3 regions of the Nakamurella multipartita DSM 44233 genome follow, and region 2 is predicted to be linked to each of the others. Evidence: riboswitches for the same ligand, from Rfam matches in the RefSeq annotation. Region 2 holds a riboswitch; each other region holds the start of a gene.
The links. Region 2 has a riboswitch for thiamine pyrophosphate ahead of thiD (bifunctional hydroxymethylpyrimidine kinase/phosphomethylpyrimidine kinase). Riboswitches for the same ligand answer to the same signal wherever they lie in the genome.
Positions count from the first base shown of each region.

Region 1: another riboswitch for thiamine pyrophosphate. It lies ahead of NAMU_RS28955 ((deoxy)nucleoside triphosphate pyrophosphohydrolase); the one in region 2 lies ahead of thiD (bifunctional hydroxymethylpyrimidine kinase/phosphomethylpyrimidine kinase).
Region 3: another riboswitch for thiamine pyrophosphate. It lies ahead of NAMU_RS08325 (ABC transporter substrate-binding protein); the one in region 2 lies ahead of thiD (bifunctional hydroxymethylpyrimidine kinase/phosphomethylpyrimidine kinase).

Region 1 covers NC_013235.1:4,805,631-4,810,133, forward strand. Annotated here, with positions in the region: gene NAMU_RS21435 (ABC transporter substrate-binding protein) at 1-303, opposite strand, end outside; gene NAMU_RS28955 ((deoxy)nucleoside triphosphate pyrophosphohydrolase) at 401-1,276, opposite strand; TPP riboswitch at 1,471-1,582, opposite strand; gene NAMU_RS21445 (mannosyltransferase) at 1,633-2,886, opposite strand; gene NAMU_RS21450 (hypothetical protein) at 3,232-3,675, shown strand; gene NAMU_RS21455 (MFS transporter) at 3,725-4,503, opposite strand, start outside.
Region 2 covers NC_013235.1:1,412,651-1,417,153, forward strand. Annotated here, with positions in the region: gene NAMU_RS06430 (IS110 family RNA-guided transposase) at 1-993, shown strand, start outside; gene thiD (bifunctional hydroxymethylpyrimidine kinase/phosphomethylpyrimidine kinase) at 1,153-2,637, opposite strand; TPP riboswitch at 2,628-2,724, opposite strand; gene NAMU_RS31700 (putative leader peptide) at 2,784-2,900, shown strand; gene NAMU_RS06440 (amidohydrolase family protein) at 2,995-3,888, shown strand; gene NAMU_RS06445 (cysteine dioxygenase) at 3,885-4,503, shown strand, end outside.
Region 3 covers NC_013235.1:1,832,050-1,836,552, reverse strand. Annotated here, with positions in the region: gene cysK (cysteine synthase A) at 1-495, shown strand, start outside; gene epsC (serine O-acetyltransferase EpsC) at 495-1,079, shown strand; TPP riboswitch at 1,134-1,228, shown strand; gene NAMU_RS08325 (ABC transporter substrate-binding protein) at 1,222-2,304, shown strand; gene NAMU_RS08320 (ABC transporter permease) at 2,301-3,167, shown strand; gene NAMU_RS08315 (ABC transporter ATP-binding protein) at 3,160-3,942, shown strand; gene NAMU_RS08310 (ABC transporter ATP-binding protein) at 3,915-4,503, opposite strand, start outside.

The DNA of each region.
Region 1 (4,503 bases), 2.7 Mb from region 2:
GTTGGGCGGGTATGTCGGGTCGGTCGCCACGATGATCGTGCCGGACTGCTTGAACTTGTCCGGCAGCATCGCGTTGAGCGAGTCAACCTTGGCCAGGTTCAGGTTCAGCGGGGTGGGGACGCTCTCGGCTTCAGCTCCGGACGTGGCGGCTCCGGACGACGCGGCCGACCCGGCCGACGAGGCCGCGGTGGTGCTTCCGGGGGGCGTGGTACTGGCTCCGCAGGCCGCCGTGGCCAGCACGATTGCCAGCGCGGCACCGCCGGCGAGCATAGGACGTACGCGGAACTTCTCGAAGAACGACAAGATCTACTCCTGACGAGCGGCGGACCCGGCCTTGTGAGCGGCCGTTGACATGACCGCATCGTGCCACGCCTGACTCGATCGGCGTATTCCAACTTGGTTAATCGTGACCGCGAGCGGCCAACGCCGTGCGCAGATGCGGCAGCAGCTCGTCGTCCGCGTCCAGCCAGTCCGGTTCGTCGAGTTCGTCGGCGGTCAACCAGCGCACCTGGTCGTGTTCGGTGGGCTCGATCGGGCGCGTCGGATCGAGCAGGCGCGCCCGCAGGCAGCGCAGCACCCGGCGCGGCCCGAGCGCGACATCCGGGCCGATCTGCTCGCCGACCTCGACCTCGACGCCCAGTTCCTCCCGCAGCTCGCGGGTCAGGGCGGCCGCGTCGGATTCGCCCGGATCGACCTTGCCGCCCGGCAGCTCCCACCGGCCGGCCAGCGAGGCCGGGGCGCTGCGGCGGGCGGCGAGTACCCGGCCGCCAGCGACGATCGCACCGGCCACCACCACCTGGACCTCGTCGGCGGCCAACGCGGCGATGCCCAGCAGGGTCTGCTCGCCGCGCAGCACCCGGCGACGCAGGTTCGGCCAGGCCAGCAGGAACCGGGCCCGTCGGGATCCGGGCTGCAGGTCCACGTCGACGGTGACCAGGGCGCCGGCCGGGGTGTCGGCCACGAACAGCCGGATCGTGGCGGCGCCCACTGGCCCGCTCGGACCGGTCAGCCGCAGCAACGGCGGGATCAGCCGGGAGTCGTCCTGCGCCACGGGGTCCAGGTCGACCACGACGGTGAACGATCCGGTTCGCGGCCCGGTGATCGCGATGCGGTCGCCGTCGGCGAGCGGCGCGAACGACGCGCCGTCCCGGCCAGTGACCTGGGCGCGGGCGCCGAGCGCGCGGGCCGTCCGGGTCCAGATGTCGGATCGGGCCAGGATCGCGCAGACCTGTTCCACCGGCGCGTCGATGAGCATCGTGGCGCGCAGCGGGATCACGACCGCACAGCCTATGACGGGTGGTCTCCGGCCGGGCCAACCACGGGCCCAACACCGGACGACACGCGGGCGAACGGCGGACGAACGGCGCAGCACGCTCCGGCCGGGAGCGTCGACCACCCCTAATAGGTCGACGATCCCGGCCGGATCAATTCCCCGACGCGTGCGACGCGGAAGCCGACCAGCGGCTCGAGAGGAGAGCGGACAGGACGTCCCTTCGCCGGCATGACCCGGATCAGGTACGACGGTCCGGGACTGGCGCGTCCCGCTCTCAGCCCGGCGCACCGGACTCCCGTGTCGATTCCATCGTAGTTGGCCGAGCGGACCGGGCCACCATCGAGCATCGCCGGGGCGGATCAGGCCGAGCGGGTCGACTCCGTGTCCGGCGGGGTGACGGGATCGGAGGAGTTCGGCCCGCTCGGCGCCGTCGTCCGGATGGCCAGCACCCCGAGCACGACCAGCGTGATGACGCCGAGCAACGGGTAGACCACGCCCAGGGCGGACTGCCAGCCCGGGCGCGACGCGGGCTGGTCGATGTACTGCAGGGCGATCAGCAGGCTGACCACATAACTGCAGGTGGCGATGAACCAGACGATGGCCAGGCCGCGGACCGCCGGCACCCGCTGCCGGGGGCCGAACAGGCACCACAGCAGCAGTGGCAACACCCAGACCCAGTGGTGCGACCAGGAGATGGGCGAGATCAGCAGCCCGGTGATCTGTACGGCCAGCAACCCCGCGGTCCGGTCGCCGACCCGCAGGCACGCCCACGCCGCCCACAGGCCCAGCGCCGCCGCGAGCACGGCGGTCACCAGCCACAGCGTGGTCAGGTCCTGGCCGGCGAGCCGGGCGATCGCCCCGCGCAGCGACTGGTTGATGGCCGACCACACCGGGCCGGTCCGGGCCGGGTCGAACATCAGCGCGGTGAAGAACCGGACCGTCTCCGAGGGCACCAGCGCCAGCCCGAGCAACACGGTGCCGGCGAAGAAGACGACCGACCAGGCGACGGCCGACCACCGGCGCTGCAGCAGGTAGTACAGCCCGGTGATGGCCGGGGTCAGCTTCACCCCGGCGGCCAGCCCAACCGACGCGCCGGCCAACCATTCCTTGCTGGCCACCGCCCCGGCGAGCAGCAGCGCGCACAGGAACAGGTTGATCTGGCCGTAGTTGAAAGTGGTGCGCACCGGTTCCAGCCACAGGCCCAACGCGGTGATGGTGACGACGATCCCGCGGACATGCTCCAGCGGCTGCGGCGCCTTGGGTCCGGCCCGGCCCAGCAGCCGCAGGGTGGCGTAGGCGATCAGGCCGATCGCGCCGAACGAGGCCGCCTGCCAGAGCACCCGCAGGACGGTCCACGGCAGCCAGGTCATCGGCGTGAAGATGATCGCCGAAAAGGTGGGGTAGGTGAACGGCAGATGCAGCGGCTCGGAGAAGAAGTCGTAGAGCGTGCCGTCGGTCAGGTGCTGTGCGCCCTCCAGGTAGACCTTCAGGTCGACCATGGCGAAGGCGTCACTACCGGCCAGCGTGACCAGCACGTGCAGCACGATGGTGACGGCGAGCAGGGCCCAGGGGGCCCAGGACGAGGCCACGAATCGCCGCATCGCAGCCAGCACGCCTGACCTCCGGACGCGGCCGCGTCGGGGTGCCGGAACCCCGGCGTCCCCACGACACCGGCGGCGGTGGCCGCCCGCTGATCCTAGGGGCCGCCCCGGCCCGCGCGGATCATCTACGCCGGCACGGCTCAACTCGTCGACTCGCGTCCCTACCGTCACATTCGGTGCTGGTTCATCCGCGCTGATCGATCCGCGCTGATCGATCCGCGCGGTCGCCCACAGGTCGGTCCGGTCGACGGAGGCGGACCACAGCTTCCGGACAATTCAGCCCTGGGCGCACGGGCCGCCACGGCCCGGGGGCCGGGCGTAGCCTCGCGGCCAGGACTGGATCACCCGGAGGTCGTGATGGCTCGAGGACGGCTCAAGGTCGCCGACAACGCTCTGCCGGACCGGATCGTCATCCCCGACCTGGACGCCGTCATCGTCGCCGGAGCGTTGCACCAGGCCGACCTGATCGGCTTCCGGCTGGTGATCGCCGATCCGCCGGCCGATCTGCGCACCCTGCAGGCCTCGGCCCGCTGGGTGGTCGCGGCCCAGGAACCCGAGGCGGGAGCCGTCCGGTTCCGCGGGGACACCGTCGTGGTGACGCTGCGCCGGGACGGCGGCGACGGCGCCGGCGACCGGGAACCCCGCCAGCCACTGCCGCCCCGCCTGTCCGACCGGCCGCCGCTGGGTGAGGAACCACCCACCCCGCTGGAACGGGCGCTGCCCCCGCTCGGCCGGACCCGGGACGAACTCGGGCAGGACGCCACCGTGCTCCGCTTCGAGCGGCCCTCCGCCGGCCACTGACCCCGCTGCCCGCCGGGCCCGTGGGGCGACCGGCGGGGGCCCGGTGATGTCAGCCGCGTCGGCGCGCCACCAGCTGATCGACCAGGGTGGCCGCGGCCACCACCGTGACCAGTCCGGCGTAACCCAAGGTGGTCGGGGCCAGCCCGACGACGGCGATCAGGATCCCGGCGAGCACCGCCGGGATGCTGAAGGCCAGGTAACTGACGATGAAGATGGCCGAGATGAGTCCCGCACGCTCGTGATCGCTGGCCAGCTGGCTCACCGACCGGAACGCGCCGAGGAACGCCGGGCCGAACCCGGCGCCGGCCACCACCGTCCCGACCACGAACACCGGCCAGGACACCGTCACCACGGACAGCGCGACGGCGCCGGCGCCGGCCACCAGCAGCCCAGTGCCCAGGCTGGTCATGAACTGCGGGGTCCGGTTTCGGAGCAGGGTGGAGGCCAGCGCCGCCGCTCCGGCGAACGAGCCCAGGACCAGCCCGACGACCGCATGGTTGCCCTGATCGAAGACGGTGGCCAGCAGCGACCCGCCCACCGAGAGCATCAGCCCACCCAGCATCCAGGTCGAGACGAGGGTGGGGGTGCTGCGCAGGAACGCACGGCGGGCGGCGACGGGAACCGACACCCGGGGCCGCAGCGCGGCCCACGCACCCGGCCGGCGACCGACCGTCTCCGGCAGCAACGCGGTGCCGGCGGCCAGCAACAGGAAGGCGATCACGAAGATCTCGAAGATCAATCTGGTCGGCTGCGGGCCGTACTGCAGCAGCAGACCGGCCAGCAGCGCGCCGACGCCGAGACCGCCGGTGGCGGCGACGCTGTTGACCA
Region 2 (4,503 bases):
GTGCCATCAGCGCAGATCCGGCAGTTGCGCGACTACACCCGGATGCGGGCCGATCTGACCGGCGACCGGACCAGGTACTGGCAACGGCTGGAGAAGCTGCTGGAGGACGCCCTGATCAAGGTCACCTCCGTGGCGAGCAGGATCGACACCCTGTCCGTCCGGGACATGATCGAGGCCCTGATCGCGGGCCAGCGGGACCCGCGGGTTCTGGCCGGCATGGCCCGCGGCCGGATGCGGCTCAAGCACGCCGACCTGGTCGAGTCGCTGACCGGTCAGTTCGACGATCATCACGCCGAGCTGGCCCGGATGCTGCTGCATCAGATCGACACGCTGACCGATCAGATCGACGTCCTGACCGCACGCATCGAGGCACTCCTGGCCAGCTTGCCGGCCGGTCATACCCCCGATCCGGACCGCCCCGCACCGGATGGCCAAGCTCGGCCCGGTACGGGGGCGAACGCACCCGCCGACGAGGCGGCCCAGCGCCGGAAACCGCCGACGGCCGCAGACATGATCAAGATCCTGGACCAGATACCCGGGATCGGCCCGAGCAACGCACAGGTCATCATCGCCGAGATCGGGCTGGACATGAGCCGGTTCCCGACCGCTGGCCATCTGGTGTCCTGGACCCGGCTGTGCCCCCGCACGATCCAGTCCGGGAAACGATCAACCACCGGTAAGACCGGCAAGGGCAACCGTTACCTGCGCGCCGTGCTTGGTGAAGCGGCCGCGACCGGCGGCAAGACCCAAACCTTCCTGGGAGAACGCTATCGACGCCTGATCAAACGCCGCGGCAAACTCAAGACGATCGTCGCGATCGCCCGATCCATCCTTGTCATCATCTGGCACCTGCTCGCCAACCCCGGCACGACCTTCCACGACCTCGGCGTCGACTTCAACGACCAACGCATCGACATCGGACGCCGAACCCGTAACCACGTCCGGCAACTCGAAGCCCTCGGCTTCAACGTCACCCTGACCGCGGCCGCCTAAACCCGACACCCACTCAACCCGATGGTCACCACCACGGGTCACCCTTGGCTGCCCAACGGCACGTTGATTTTCCGGTCAGCGAACCGTCAGGGAAGTGTCACCGCCGCCGCGACAGCGCCGCCCGCCGGTGCCGAACCCGCGTCGGCCCGGCGGGCGGGCTCAGACGGGCCAGGCCGGCAGGTCGGTGCCCTGCGCGAAGAACATCCACTCGTACCGGCTGGAGCGCTCGAAGGCGGCGATCATCGCGTCCCGCTCGGCGGGTGAGCCGGCCTGGAAGGCGCGGTCGGCGAACCCGATCGCGGACGTGGTGGCCGCGGCAAAGGCCGGGTCGGCGTAGGTCTCGATCCAGGCGGCATAGGGATGCGCATCGGCCGAGGACCGCTGGGCCTGCAGCACGCCCAGCCGCTCGCCGATGTGCTGGTAGAGCCAGAAACAGGGCAACACCGCGGCGGCCGCCTCGGCGTACGAGCCGGTCGCGCAGCACCGGTGCAGGTGATCCAGGTACGCGGTGGTCACCGGCGAGGTCTCGATTCCGCTGAGCGACTCGCCGTGCGCGGTCAGCAGGGTCCGGTGCAGGCCCATCTCGGCCTCCAACGCGGCCGCCGAGGAATGCGCGAAGAACTCCTGCGCGTCCTGGTCCGGGGCCAGCGCGGCCACCCGGGCCAGGCAGCGGGCGTACTCGCGCAGGTACTGGGCGTCCTGGGCGAGGTAGAAGCGGAAGTTGACCCAGGGCAGCGACCCGTCGGCCAGCGCGACGATAAACGGCATGGTCTCGATGGCCGCCCGGATCGGCGCGATCCGCGACCACTCCTGGGTGGAGAAGGTGGCCGGGAACAGCGCGTGCAGATGATCCACCGGCCCCCGGCCCTGACCGACGCCCAGCGCCGCCCCACCGGCCAGGGCACCGGTCAGCCAGGCCTTGGCGTCGACCGCCGCGGCCGCCCAGGACTCGCGCTGCGGCCGCAACGCGGCCAGCGCGGACGACAGGGAGCAGCCGGTGCCGTGGGTGTTCGTGGTCGACACCCACGGGCCGGGCACCAGGGTCACCGAGCCGTCCGGCCCGACCAGGGCGTCGGTGGCCAGCTGATCGCCGTCGGCGCCGGCCGAGCCCAGATGGCCGCCCTTGACCAGGACCTGCGCCCCGGTGCTGGAGGCCAACGCCTTGCCCTGGGCGATGGCCCCGTCCAGATCCCGGGCCGGCTCGTCACCCACCAGCACGGCCAGCTCGGCGACGTTCGGGGTGAGCAGGTCGGCCCGGGGCAGCAATGCGCGCAACGCGGACTCGGCGTTCTCGTCCAGCAGCCGGTCGCCGCTGGTGGCGACCATCACCGGGTCCAGCACCACGAACGGCGGGCGGTGGGTGGCCAACCAGGTATCGACGACGGCGATGTTCTCGGCCGAGCCGAGCATGCCGATCTTCACCGCGTCCACGGCGATGTCGTCACTGATCGCGTCCAGCTGCTGGGCCAGGAAAGAGGCCGGCGGGCTGAACACCCCCCGCACCCCGGCGGTGTTCTGCGCGGTCAGCGAGGCGATCACGGCCATGCCGTAAGTGCCTTGGGCGGCAAAGGTTTTCAGGTCGGCCTGGATGCCGGCCCCGCCGGAGGGATCGGACCCGGCGATGGACAGAACGCGGACAGTCATGACGACATCCCTTCGCTAGCATGACCTAGATCAGGTGGTTACGGGTGTGGTTCTCAGCCCGTCGTCCGGGCACCCCGTGTCTGGATGGCAACCTACCAGCATGTCGCTCGTTGACAGGGTCGTCCGCCGCTGCCTAGTCTCGCCGCATGCAGCGCGGGACCGAGCGGAGTGTGTCCGCGTCCGCCGCTGTCCTGAGCCGGTGTGAACACCGCCGCCGGCACGTCGACCTGAACCGGGTCGCCAGCGCCATCTGTTGCCGCTGAATCCGGCACTGATCCCCAGCCCTTCTCGGGTGCGGGGCAGTGCTCTCGGCACTCCTCGGCATCATTCCTGGCAACCCCGCGAAGGGCACGGGCCATGACGGCTCCCCGCACCATCGACATTCATCAACACCTGTGGCCGGTCGACCTGATCGAGGCGTTGCGCCGGTGCAGCGTCCCACCCCGGCTCGACGGCTGGACGCTGTACCTGCCCGGTGAACCCGCGTATCAGGTCGACCCGGCCGACCACGATCCGCAAAGCCGTCGGGCCACCGAGTCCGGCCGGATCGTGCTCGGCCTGTCCAGCCCGCTGGGCATCGAGGACCTGCCGCCGGAGCAGGCCGCACCCCTGTTGGCCGCCTGGCACGACGGGGTCGCCCGGTTGCGGCCCGACTTCGACGCCTGGGCCTCGGTCGCCGGTCGCGACCCGGATCTGACCGCGCTGCGGCAGCAGCTGGCCCAGGGCTTCGTCGGCCTGCAGATCCCGGCGACCGCGCTGGCCGGCCCGGCCGACGTCGAGCGGCTCGGCGAGGTGCTGGCGCTGGTTCAGGCGGCCGACCGTCCGGTGTTCGTCCACCCCGGACCGGTGCCCGCGGCCGGCGCCGACCGGCCGGCCTGGTGGGCCGCCGTCGTCGACTACCCGACCCAGTTGCAGGCCGCCTGGTGGGCCTGGTTCGCCGCCGGCCGGTCCCAGTTCCCTTCCCTGCGCGTGTGTTTCGCGGCCGGCGCGGGTCTCGCTCCGGTCCACCACGAGCGATTCCAGGCCCGCGCCGGCCGCACCGTCACGGTGGACCCGCACACCTTCGTGGAGACGTCCTCGTACTCGCGGCAGGGCGTGGACGCCCTCACCCGCGCCGTCGGCGTCGACCCGATCGTGGTGGGCAGCGACCGCCCCTACGGCACACCGCATCGCACCGACCTGGGCGAGGCCGCCCGGACCGCCTTCACGCAGACCAATCCGTACCGACTTTTGACCGGAGAACGACCATGACCGGCACCGCAACCCAGACCCTGGACCGCACCCCCGACATCGACCCGATCGACCCGGCCGCCGACGTGGCCGGCCGCCTGGACGGCGTGACCGTCGCCGCCCGGCAGGCCCGCTCGCTCGCGCAGCAGGCCGGCCGGCTCACCCTGGAGAACCTGCCCGGCCGTGACCTGGATCCGGACGAGCTGGTCGAGCTGGCCAGCTCGGTGGCCAGCGATCCCGGGCCGCTGGCACCGCACATCGCGTTCAGCGACGACAAGCGGCACTACGTCAGCCTGCACCGGGACAGCCACGTCGACGTCTGGCTGCTGTGCTGGACGCCGGAGAACGACACCGGCTGGCACGACCACGACATCTCCTCGGGGGCGGTCGCGGTGCTGCGCGGGGCGCTCACCGAGCACAACCTGGCCGTCGCCCAGGACAGCATCCGCACCGACGTGGTCGCCGGGGAGGTGTTCGGCTTCGGACCGGATCACATCCACCGCCTGACCGGCCGGGATCCGGGCAGCGTCTCGGTGCACGCCTACTCGCCGCCGCTGTGGCGGATGGGCCAGTACACCCTGGGGCCGGGCGGGCAGCTCCGGCGCCGGGCGGTGTCCTACGCCGACGAGTTGCGGC
Region 3 (4,503 bases), 420 kb from region 2:
AACGCGGCCAACCCCGAGATCCACCGGCGCACCACGGCCGAGGAGATCTGGAACGACACCGACGGCGCGGTCGACATCCTAATCGCCGGCATCGGCACCGGCGGCACCATCACCGGCGTCGGACAGGTGCTCAAGGCGCGCAAGCCCGGGGTGCAGATCATCGGCGTCGAGCCGGCCGAGTCGCCCATCCTCAACGGCGGCGCCCCCGGCCCGCACAAGATCCAGGGCATCGGCGCCAACTTCGTGCCCGAGATCCTGGACCGGACCGTCTACGACGAGATCATCGACGTCGACGCCGAGACCGCCGTGGCCGTGGCCCGGGACGCCGCCAAGCGGGAGGGACTGCTGGTCGGCATCTCCTCCGGCGCCGCGATCCACGCGGCGATCCAGGTCGCCGGCCGCCCGGAGAACGCCGGCAAGCTGATCGTGGTGATCATCCCGTCCTTCGGCGAGCGGTACCTCACCTCGGTGCTGTACTCAGACTTGATGGACTGATGGGCGGTTTGTCCGACGCGGTCGGCCTGCTCCGCGAGGATCTGCAGGCCGCCCGGGAACGCGACCCGTCGGCACGCTCGCTGGTGGAGATCGCCCTGGGCTACCCCGGTCTGCACGCCGTCTGGTGCCACCGGCTGGTGCACCGGATGTGGCACACCCCGGGCCTGCGGCTGCCGGCCCGGCTGCTCTCGCAGCTGGCGCGGGCGATCACCGGGATCGAGATCCACCCCGGGGCCCGGCTGGGCCGGCGGCTGTTCATCGATCACGGCATGGGCGTGGTGATTGGCGAGACCGCGGAGGTCGGCGACGACGTGCTGCTGTTCCACGGGGTGACCCTGGGCGGCCGGTCCATGCGGCCGGGCAAGCGGCATCCGACGCTGGGCGACCGGGTGACCGTCGGCGCCGGGGCCAAGATCCTGGGCCCGGTGTCCATCGGTGACGGGGCCCAGGTCGGCGCGAACGCGGTGGTCATCACCGACGTGCCCGCCGAGTTCCTGGCCGTCGGCATCCCGGCCAAGCTGCGGCCCCTCCCGGGCACCGTGAGCCCTCTCGCCTACGCCGACGACCCGGCCATCTACATCTGAGGAGGCGAGCCGGATCGAGCCGGATCGAGCGCGGTACGAGCTGGAGTAGGGTGGGCTCTCGACACGGGGTGCCCCCACCGGGGCTGAGAGAAAACCCGTTGAACCTGATCTAGTTCGTACTAGCGAAGGGATTGTCGCTTCCATGCGCACGCCCCTGCGGCGAGCATCGCTCGTTGCACCCCTGCTCGTCCTGCTCACCGCGCTCGTCGCCTGCTCCTCGGGCGCGTCCGCCGGATCCGGGACCGGCACGCCATCATCGGCGGCCGCGTCCGGGTCGGGATCGGCTCCGGCCGGCGAGCGGACCGCGGTCCGTTTCGCGCTGGACTGGACCCCCAACACCAACCACACCGGCCTGTACGTGGCCCAGCAGCAGGGCTGGTTCGAGCAGGCCGGCATCGACCTGCAGATCCTGCCGTACAACACCGCCCTGCCCGAGACCCTGGTCGACGCCGGTAATGCCGAGTTCGGCGTCAGCTTCCAGGACAGCACTACCGTCGCCCAGGCCGCCGGCGCGGACATCGTCTCGGTGCTGGCCGTGCTACAGCACTGGGCCACCGGGATCGGCGTGCGGGCCGACCGCACCGACCTGAACTCGCCCAAGGACCTGGACGGCAAGACCTACGCCGGATTCGGCGGCCCGACCGAGGAGCCGCTGCTCAAGACGGTCATCCGCGACGACGGCGGCACGGGCGAGTTCACCACCGTCACCCTGGGCACCTCGGCCTACGAGGCGCTGTACTCGGGCAACGTCGACTTCACCATCCCCTTCCTGGCCTGGGAGGGCATCGAGGCCGAGCACAACGGCACGCCGATGAAGTACTTCAAGTACACCGATTACGGCTTCCCGGACGCGTACTCGGTGGTGATCATCGGCAACCGCAGCTGGCTGGCCGAGCACCCGGACGTGGCCAAGGCCTTCGTGCAGACGCTGCAGCGCGGCTACCAGTTCGCCGCCGACCAGCCGGACGAGGCGGCCGCGCTGCTCATTGCGGCCAACCCGGGGGCCTTCCCGGACGAGTCGCTGGTCACCGAGAGCCAGCAGCTGCTGGCCACGAAATACATGAAGAACGACACCGGCACGGTCGGGCCGCAGACGCAGGCCCAGTGGGCGGCCTACGGCTCGTTCCTCTACGACAACGGGCTGCTGATCGGCCCGGACGGCGCCCCGCTGACCGCCGAGCCGGATTACTCGACCCTGTTCACCGACGAGTACCTCTCGTCATGACCGCTCGGTCCGAATCGCTGCCCCGCGCCGGCGTCGCCGCCGCGGGGGCGGCGCCGGTCGGGCCGGTCGCCCGGTCCCGCGGCCGGCGGCTACTGGCCACGGTCGGCCCGGCCGCCCTGATCGTCGCGCTGCTGCTGGTCGGCTGGCAGCTCGCGGTGGTGCTGACCGACGCCCGGCCGCAGATCCTGCCCTCGCCGTTGCGGGTGGTGCAGCAGGGCTGGCTCAACCGCGACGACCTGACCCGGCACGGCCTGGCCACCCTGGGCGTCACCCTGGTCGGGTTCACCGTCTCGCTCGCGGTGAGCTGGGCCGTCGCCATCACGGTCGACTTCGTGCCGTGGCTGCGCCGGGCCCTGGTGCCGCTGCTGGTCGGGTCGCAGACCCTGCCGATCATCGCGATCGCCCCGCTGATGATCATCTGGTTCGGCTTCGGACTGCTGCCCAAGGTGCTGGTGATCATCCTGACCACCTTCTTCCCGGTGGCCATCGGGCTGATCGAGGGCTTCTCCAGCGCGGACCGGGAGACCGGGCGGCTGCTGGCCTCGATGGGCGCCTCCCGCGGTCAGCAGTTCCGGTACCTGCGGCTGCCCGGCGCCATGCCCCGGTTCTTCACCGCGCTGCGGATCGGCATCACCTACGCGGTGGTGGCCGCGATCTTCGCCGAGTACGTCGGCGCCACCAGCGGTCTGGGCATCTACATGAGCATGCAGAAGAACTCCTTCCGCACCGACCTGGTGCTCGCCGCGGTCGGCGTCACGGCGATCATCTCGATCACCCTGTTCGCGTTGACCTTCCTTCTCGAGCGCCTGGTCTGCCCCTGGCAGCGGGCGTCCCGTCCGCACCGGGAGACCGGCGGTGGCTGACCCGACCGGCAGCCTGCGATTCACCGGGCTGACCAAGAGCTTCGCCACCCCGAGCGGCCCGTTGCCCGTCCTGGACGAGGTCACCGCCACGGTGCGCCGCGGGGAGTTCGTTGCCGTCATCGGGCCCAGCGGCTGCGGCAAGAGCACCCTGTTCTCGGTGCTGACCGGGTTGGAACGGCCGGACGCCGGCCGGGTCGGACTGGATGGCGAGGACATCACCGGCACGGTCGGCCATTGCGCCTTCATGCCGCAGCGCGACCTGCTGATGCCCTGGCGCACCATCCTGGACAACACGGTGCTCGGCCTGGACGTGCAGGGCGTGCCGCGGGCCCAGGGCCGCCGGCGCGCGGCCGAGCTGTTCGCCCAGTTCGGCCTGACCGGGTTCGAGAACGCCTACCCGGCCGAGCTGTCCGGCGGGATGCGGCAGCGGGCCGCCCTACTGCGCACCGTCGTACAGGGCCGGGACATCGTCGCCCTGGACGAGCCGTTCGGCGCGCTGGACTCGCTGACCCGGACCGAGCTACAGGGTTGGCTGCAGCGGGTGTGGGCGCAGCACGACTGGACGGTGCTGATGATCACCCACGACATCCGGGAGGCGGTCTACCTGGCCGACCGGGTGCTGGTGCTCTCCCCCCGACCGGCCCGCATCGTGCGCGACCTGCCCGTCCCGCTGCCCCGTCCCCGCGAGGTCGGCCTGCTCGCCGCCCCGGAGTTCGTCGCGCTGGAGGCAGAACTGGTCGACCTGCTTCACTCCCCGGCCCGCGGCGCCGGGTAGGCCAGCAGGTCCCCCCGGACGGCCAGCTCGACCGCGGTCCCGGCCGCCACCGGCTGGTAGCCGGGGCTGCGCACGGCGACCACCTCGCCGGAGGCCAGCCGGGCCCGGATGACCGTGTCCGGTCCGAAGTAGCGGTGCTCGATCACCTGGGCGCGGATGCCGCCCTCGGTCGCCGCGTCGTGCAGGGTGACCTGCTCGGGCCGCAGGGCCACCACGACGGGCCCGTCCGGCACCGGCAGCCGGGCCGGGCGGTGACCCAGGGCCGAGTCGATCCGGCCGGCCCGCGCGGTACCGGCCAGCTCCACGATCTCCCCCACGAACGCGGCCGCGGCCAGCGTGGCCGGCCGGTGGTAGAGCTGGGCCGGCGGGCCGATCTGCGCCACCCGCCCGTCCAGCAGCAGCACCACGGTGTCGGCCAACGAGAGCGCCTCGCCCTGGTCGTGGGTGACCAGCACCGCCGTCGTGCCGGCGTCGCGCAGCACCCAGGCGATCTCCTCGCGCACGCTGGCCCGCAGCGCCGCGTCCAGCGACGAGAACGGCTCGTCGAGCAGGATCAGCGCC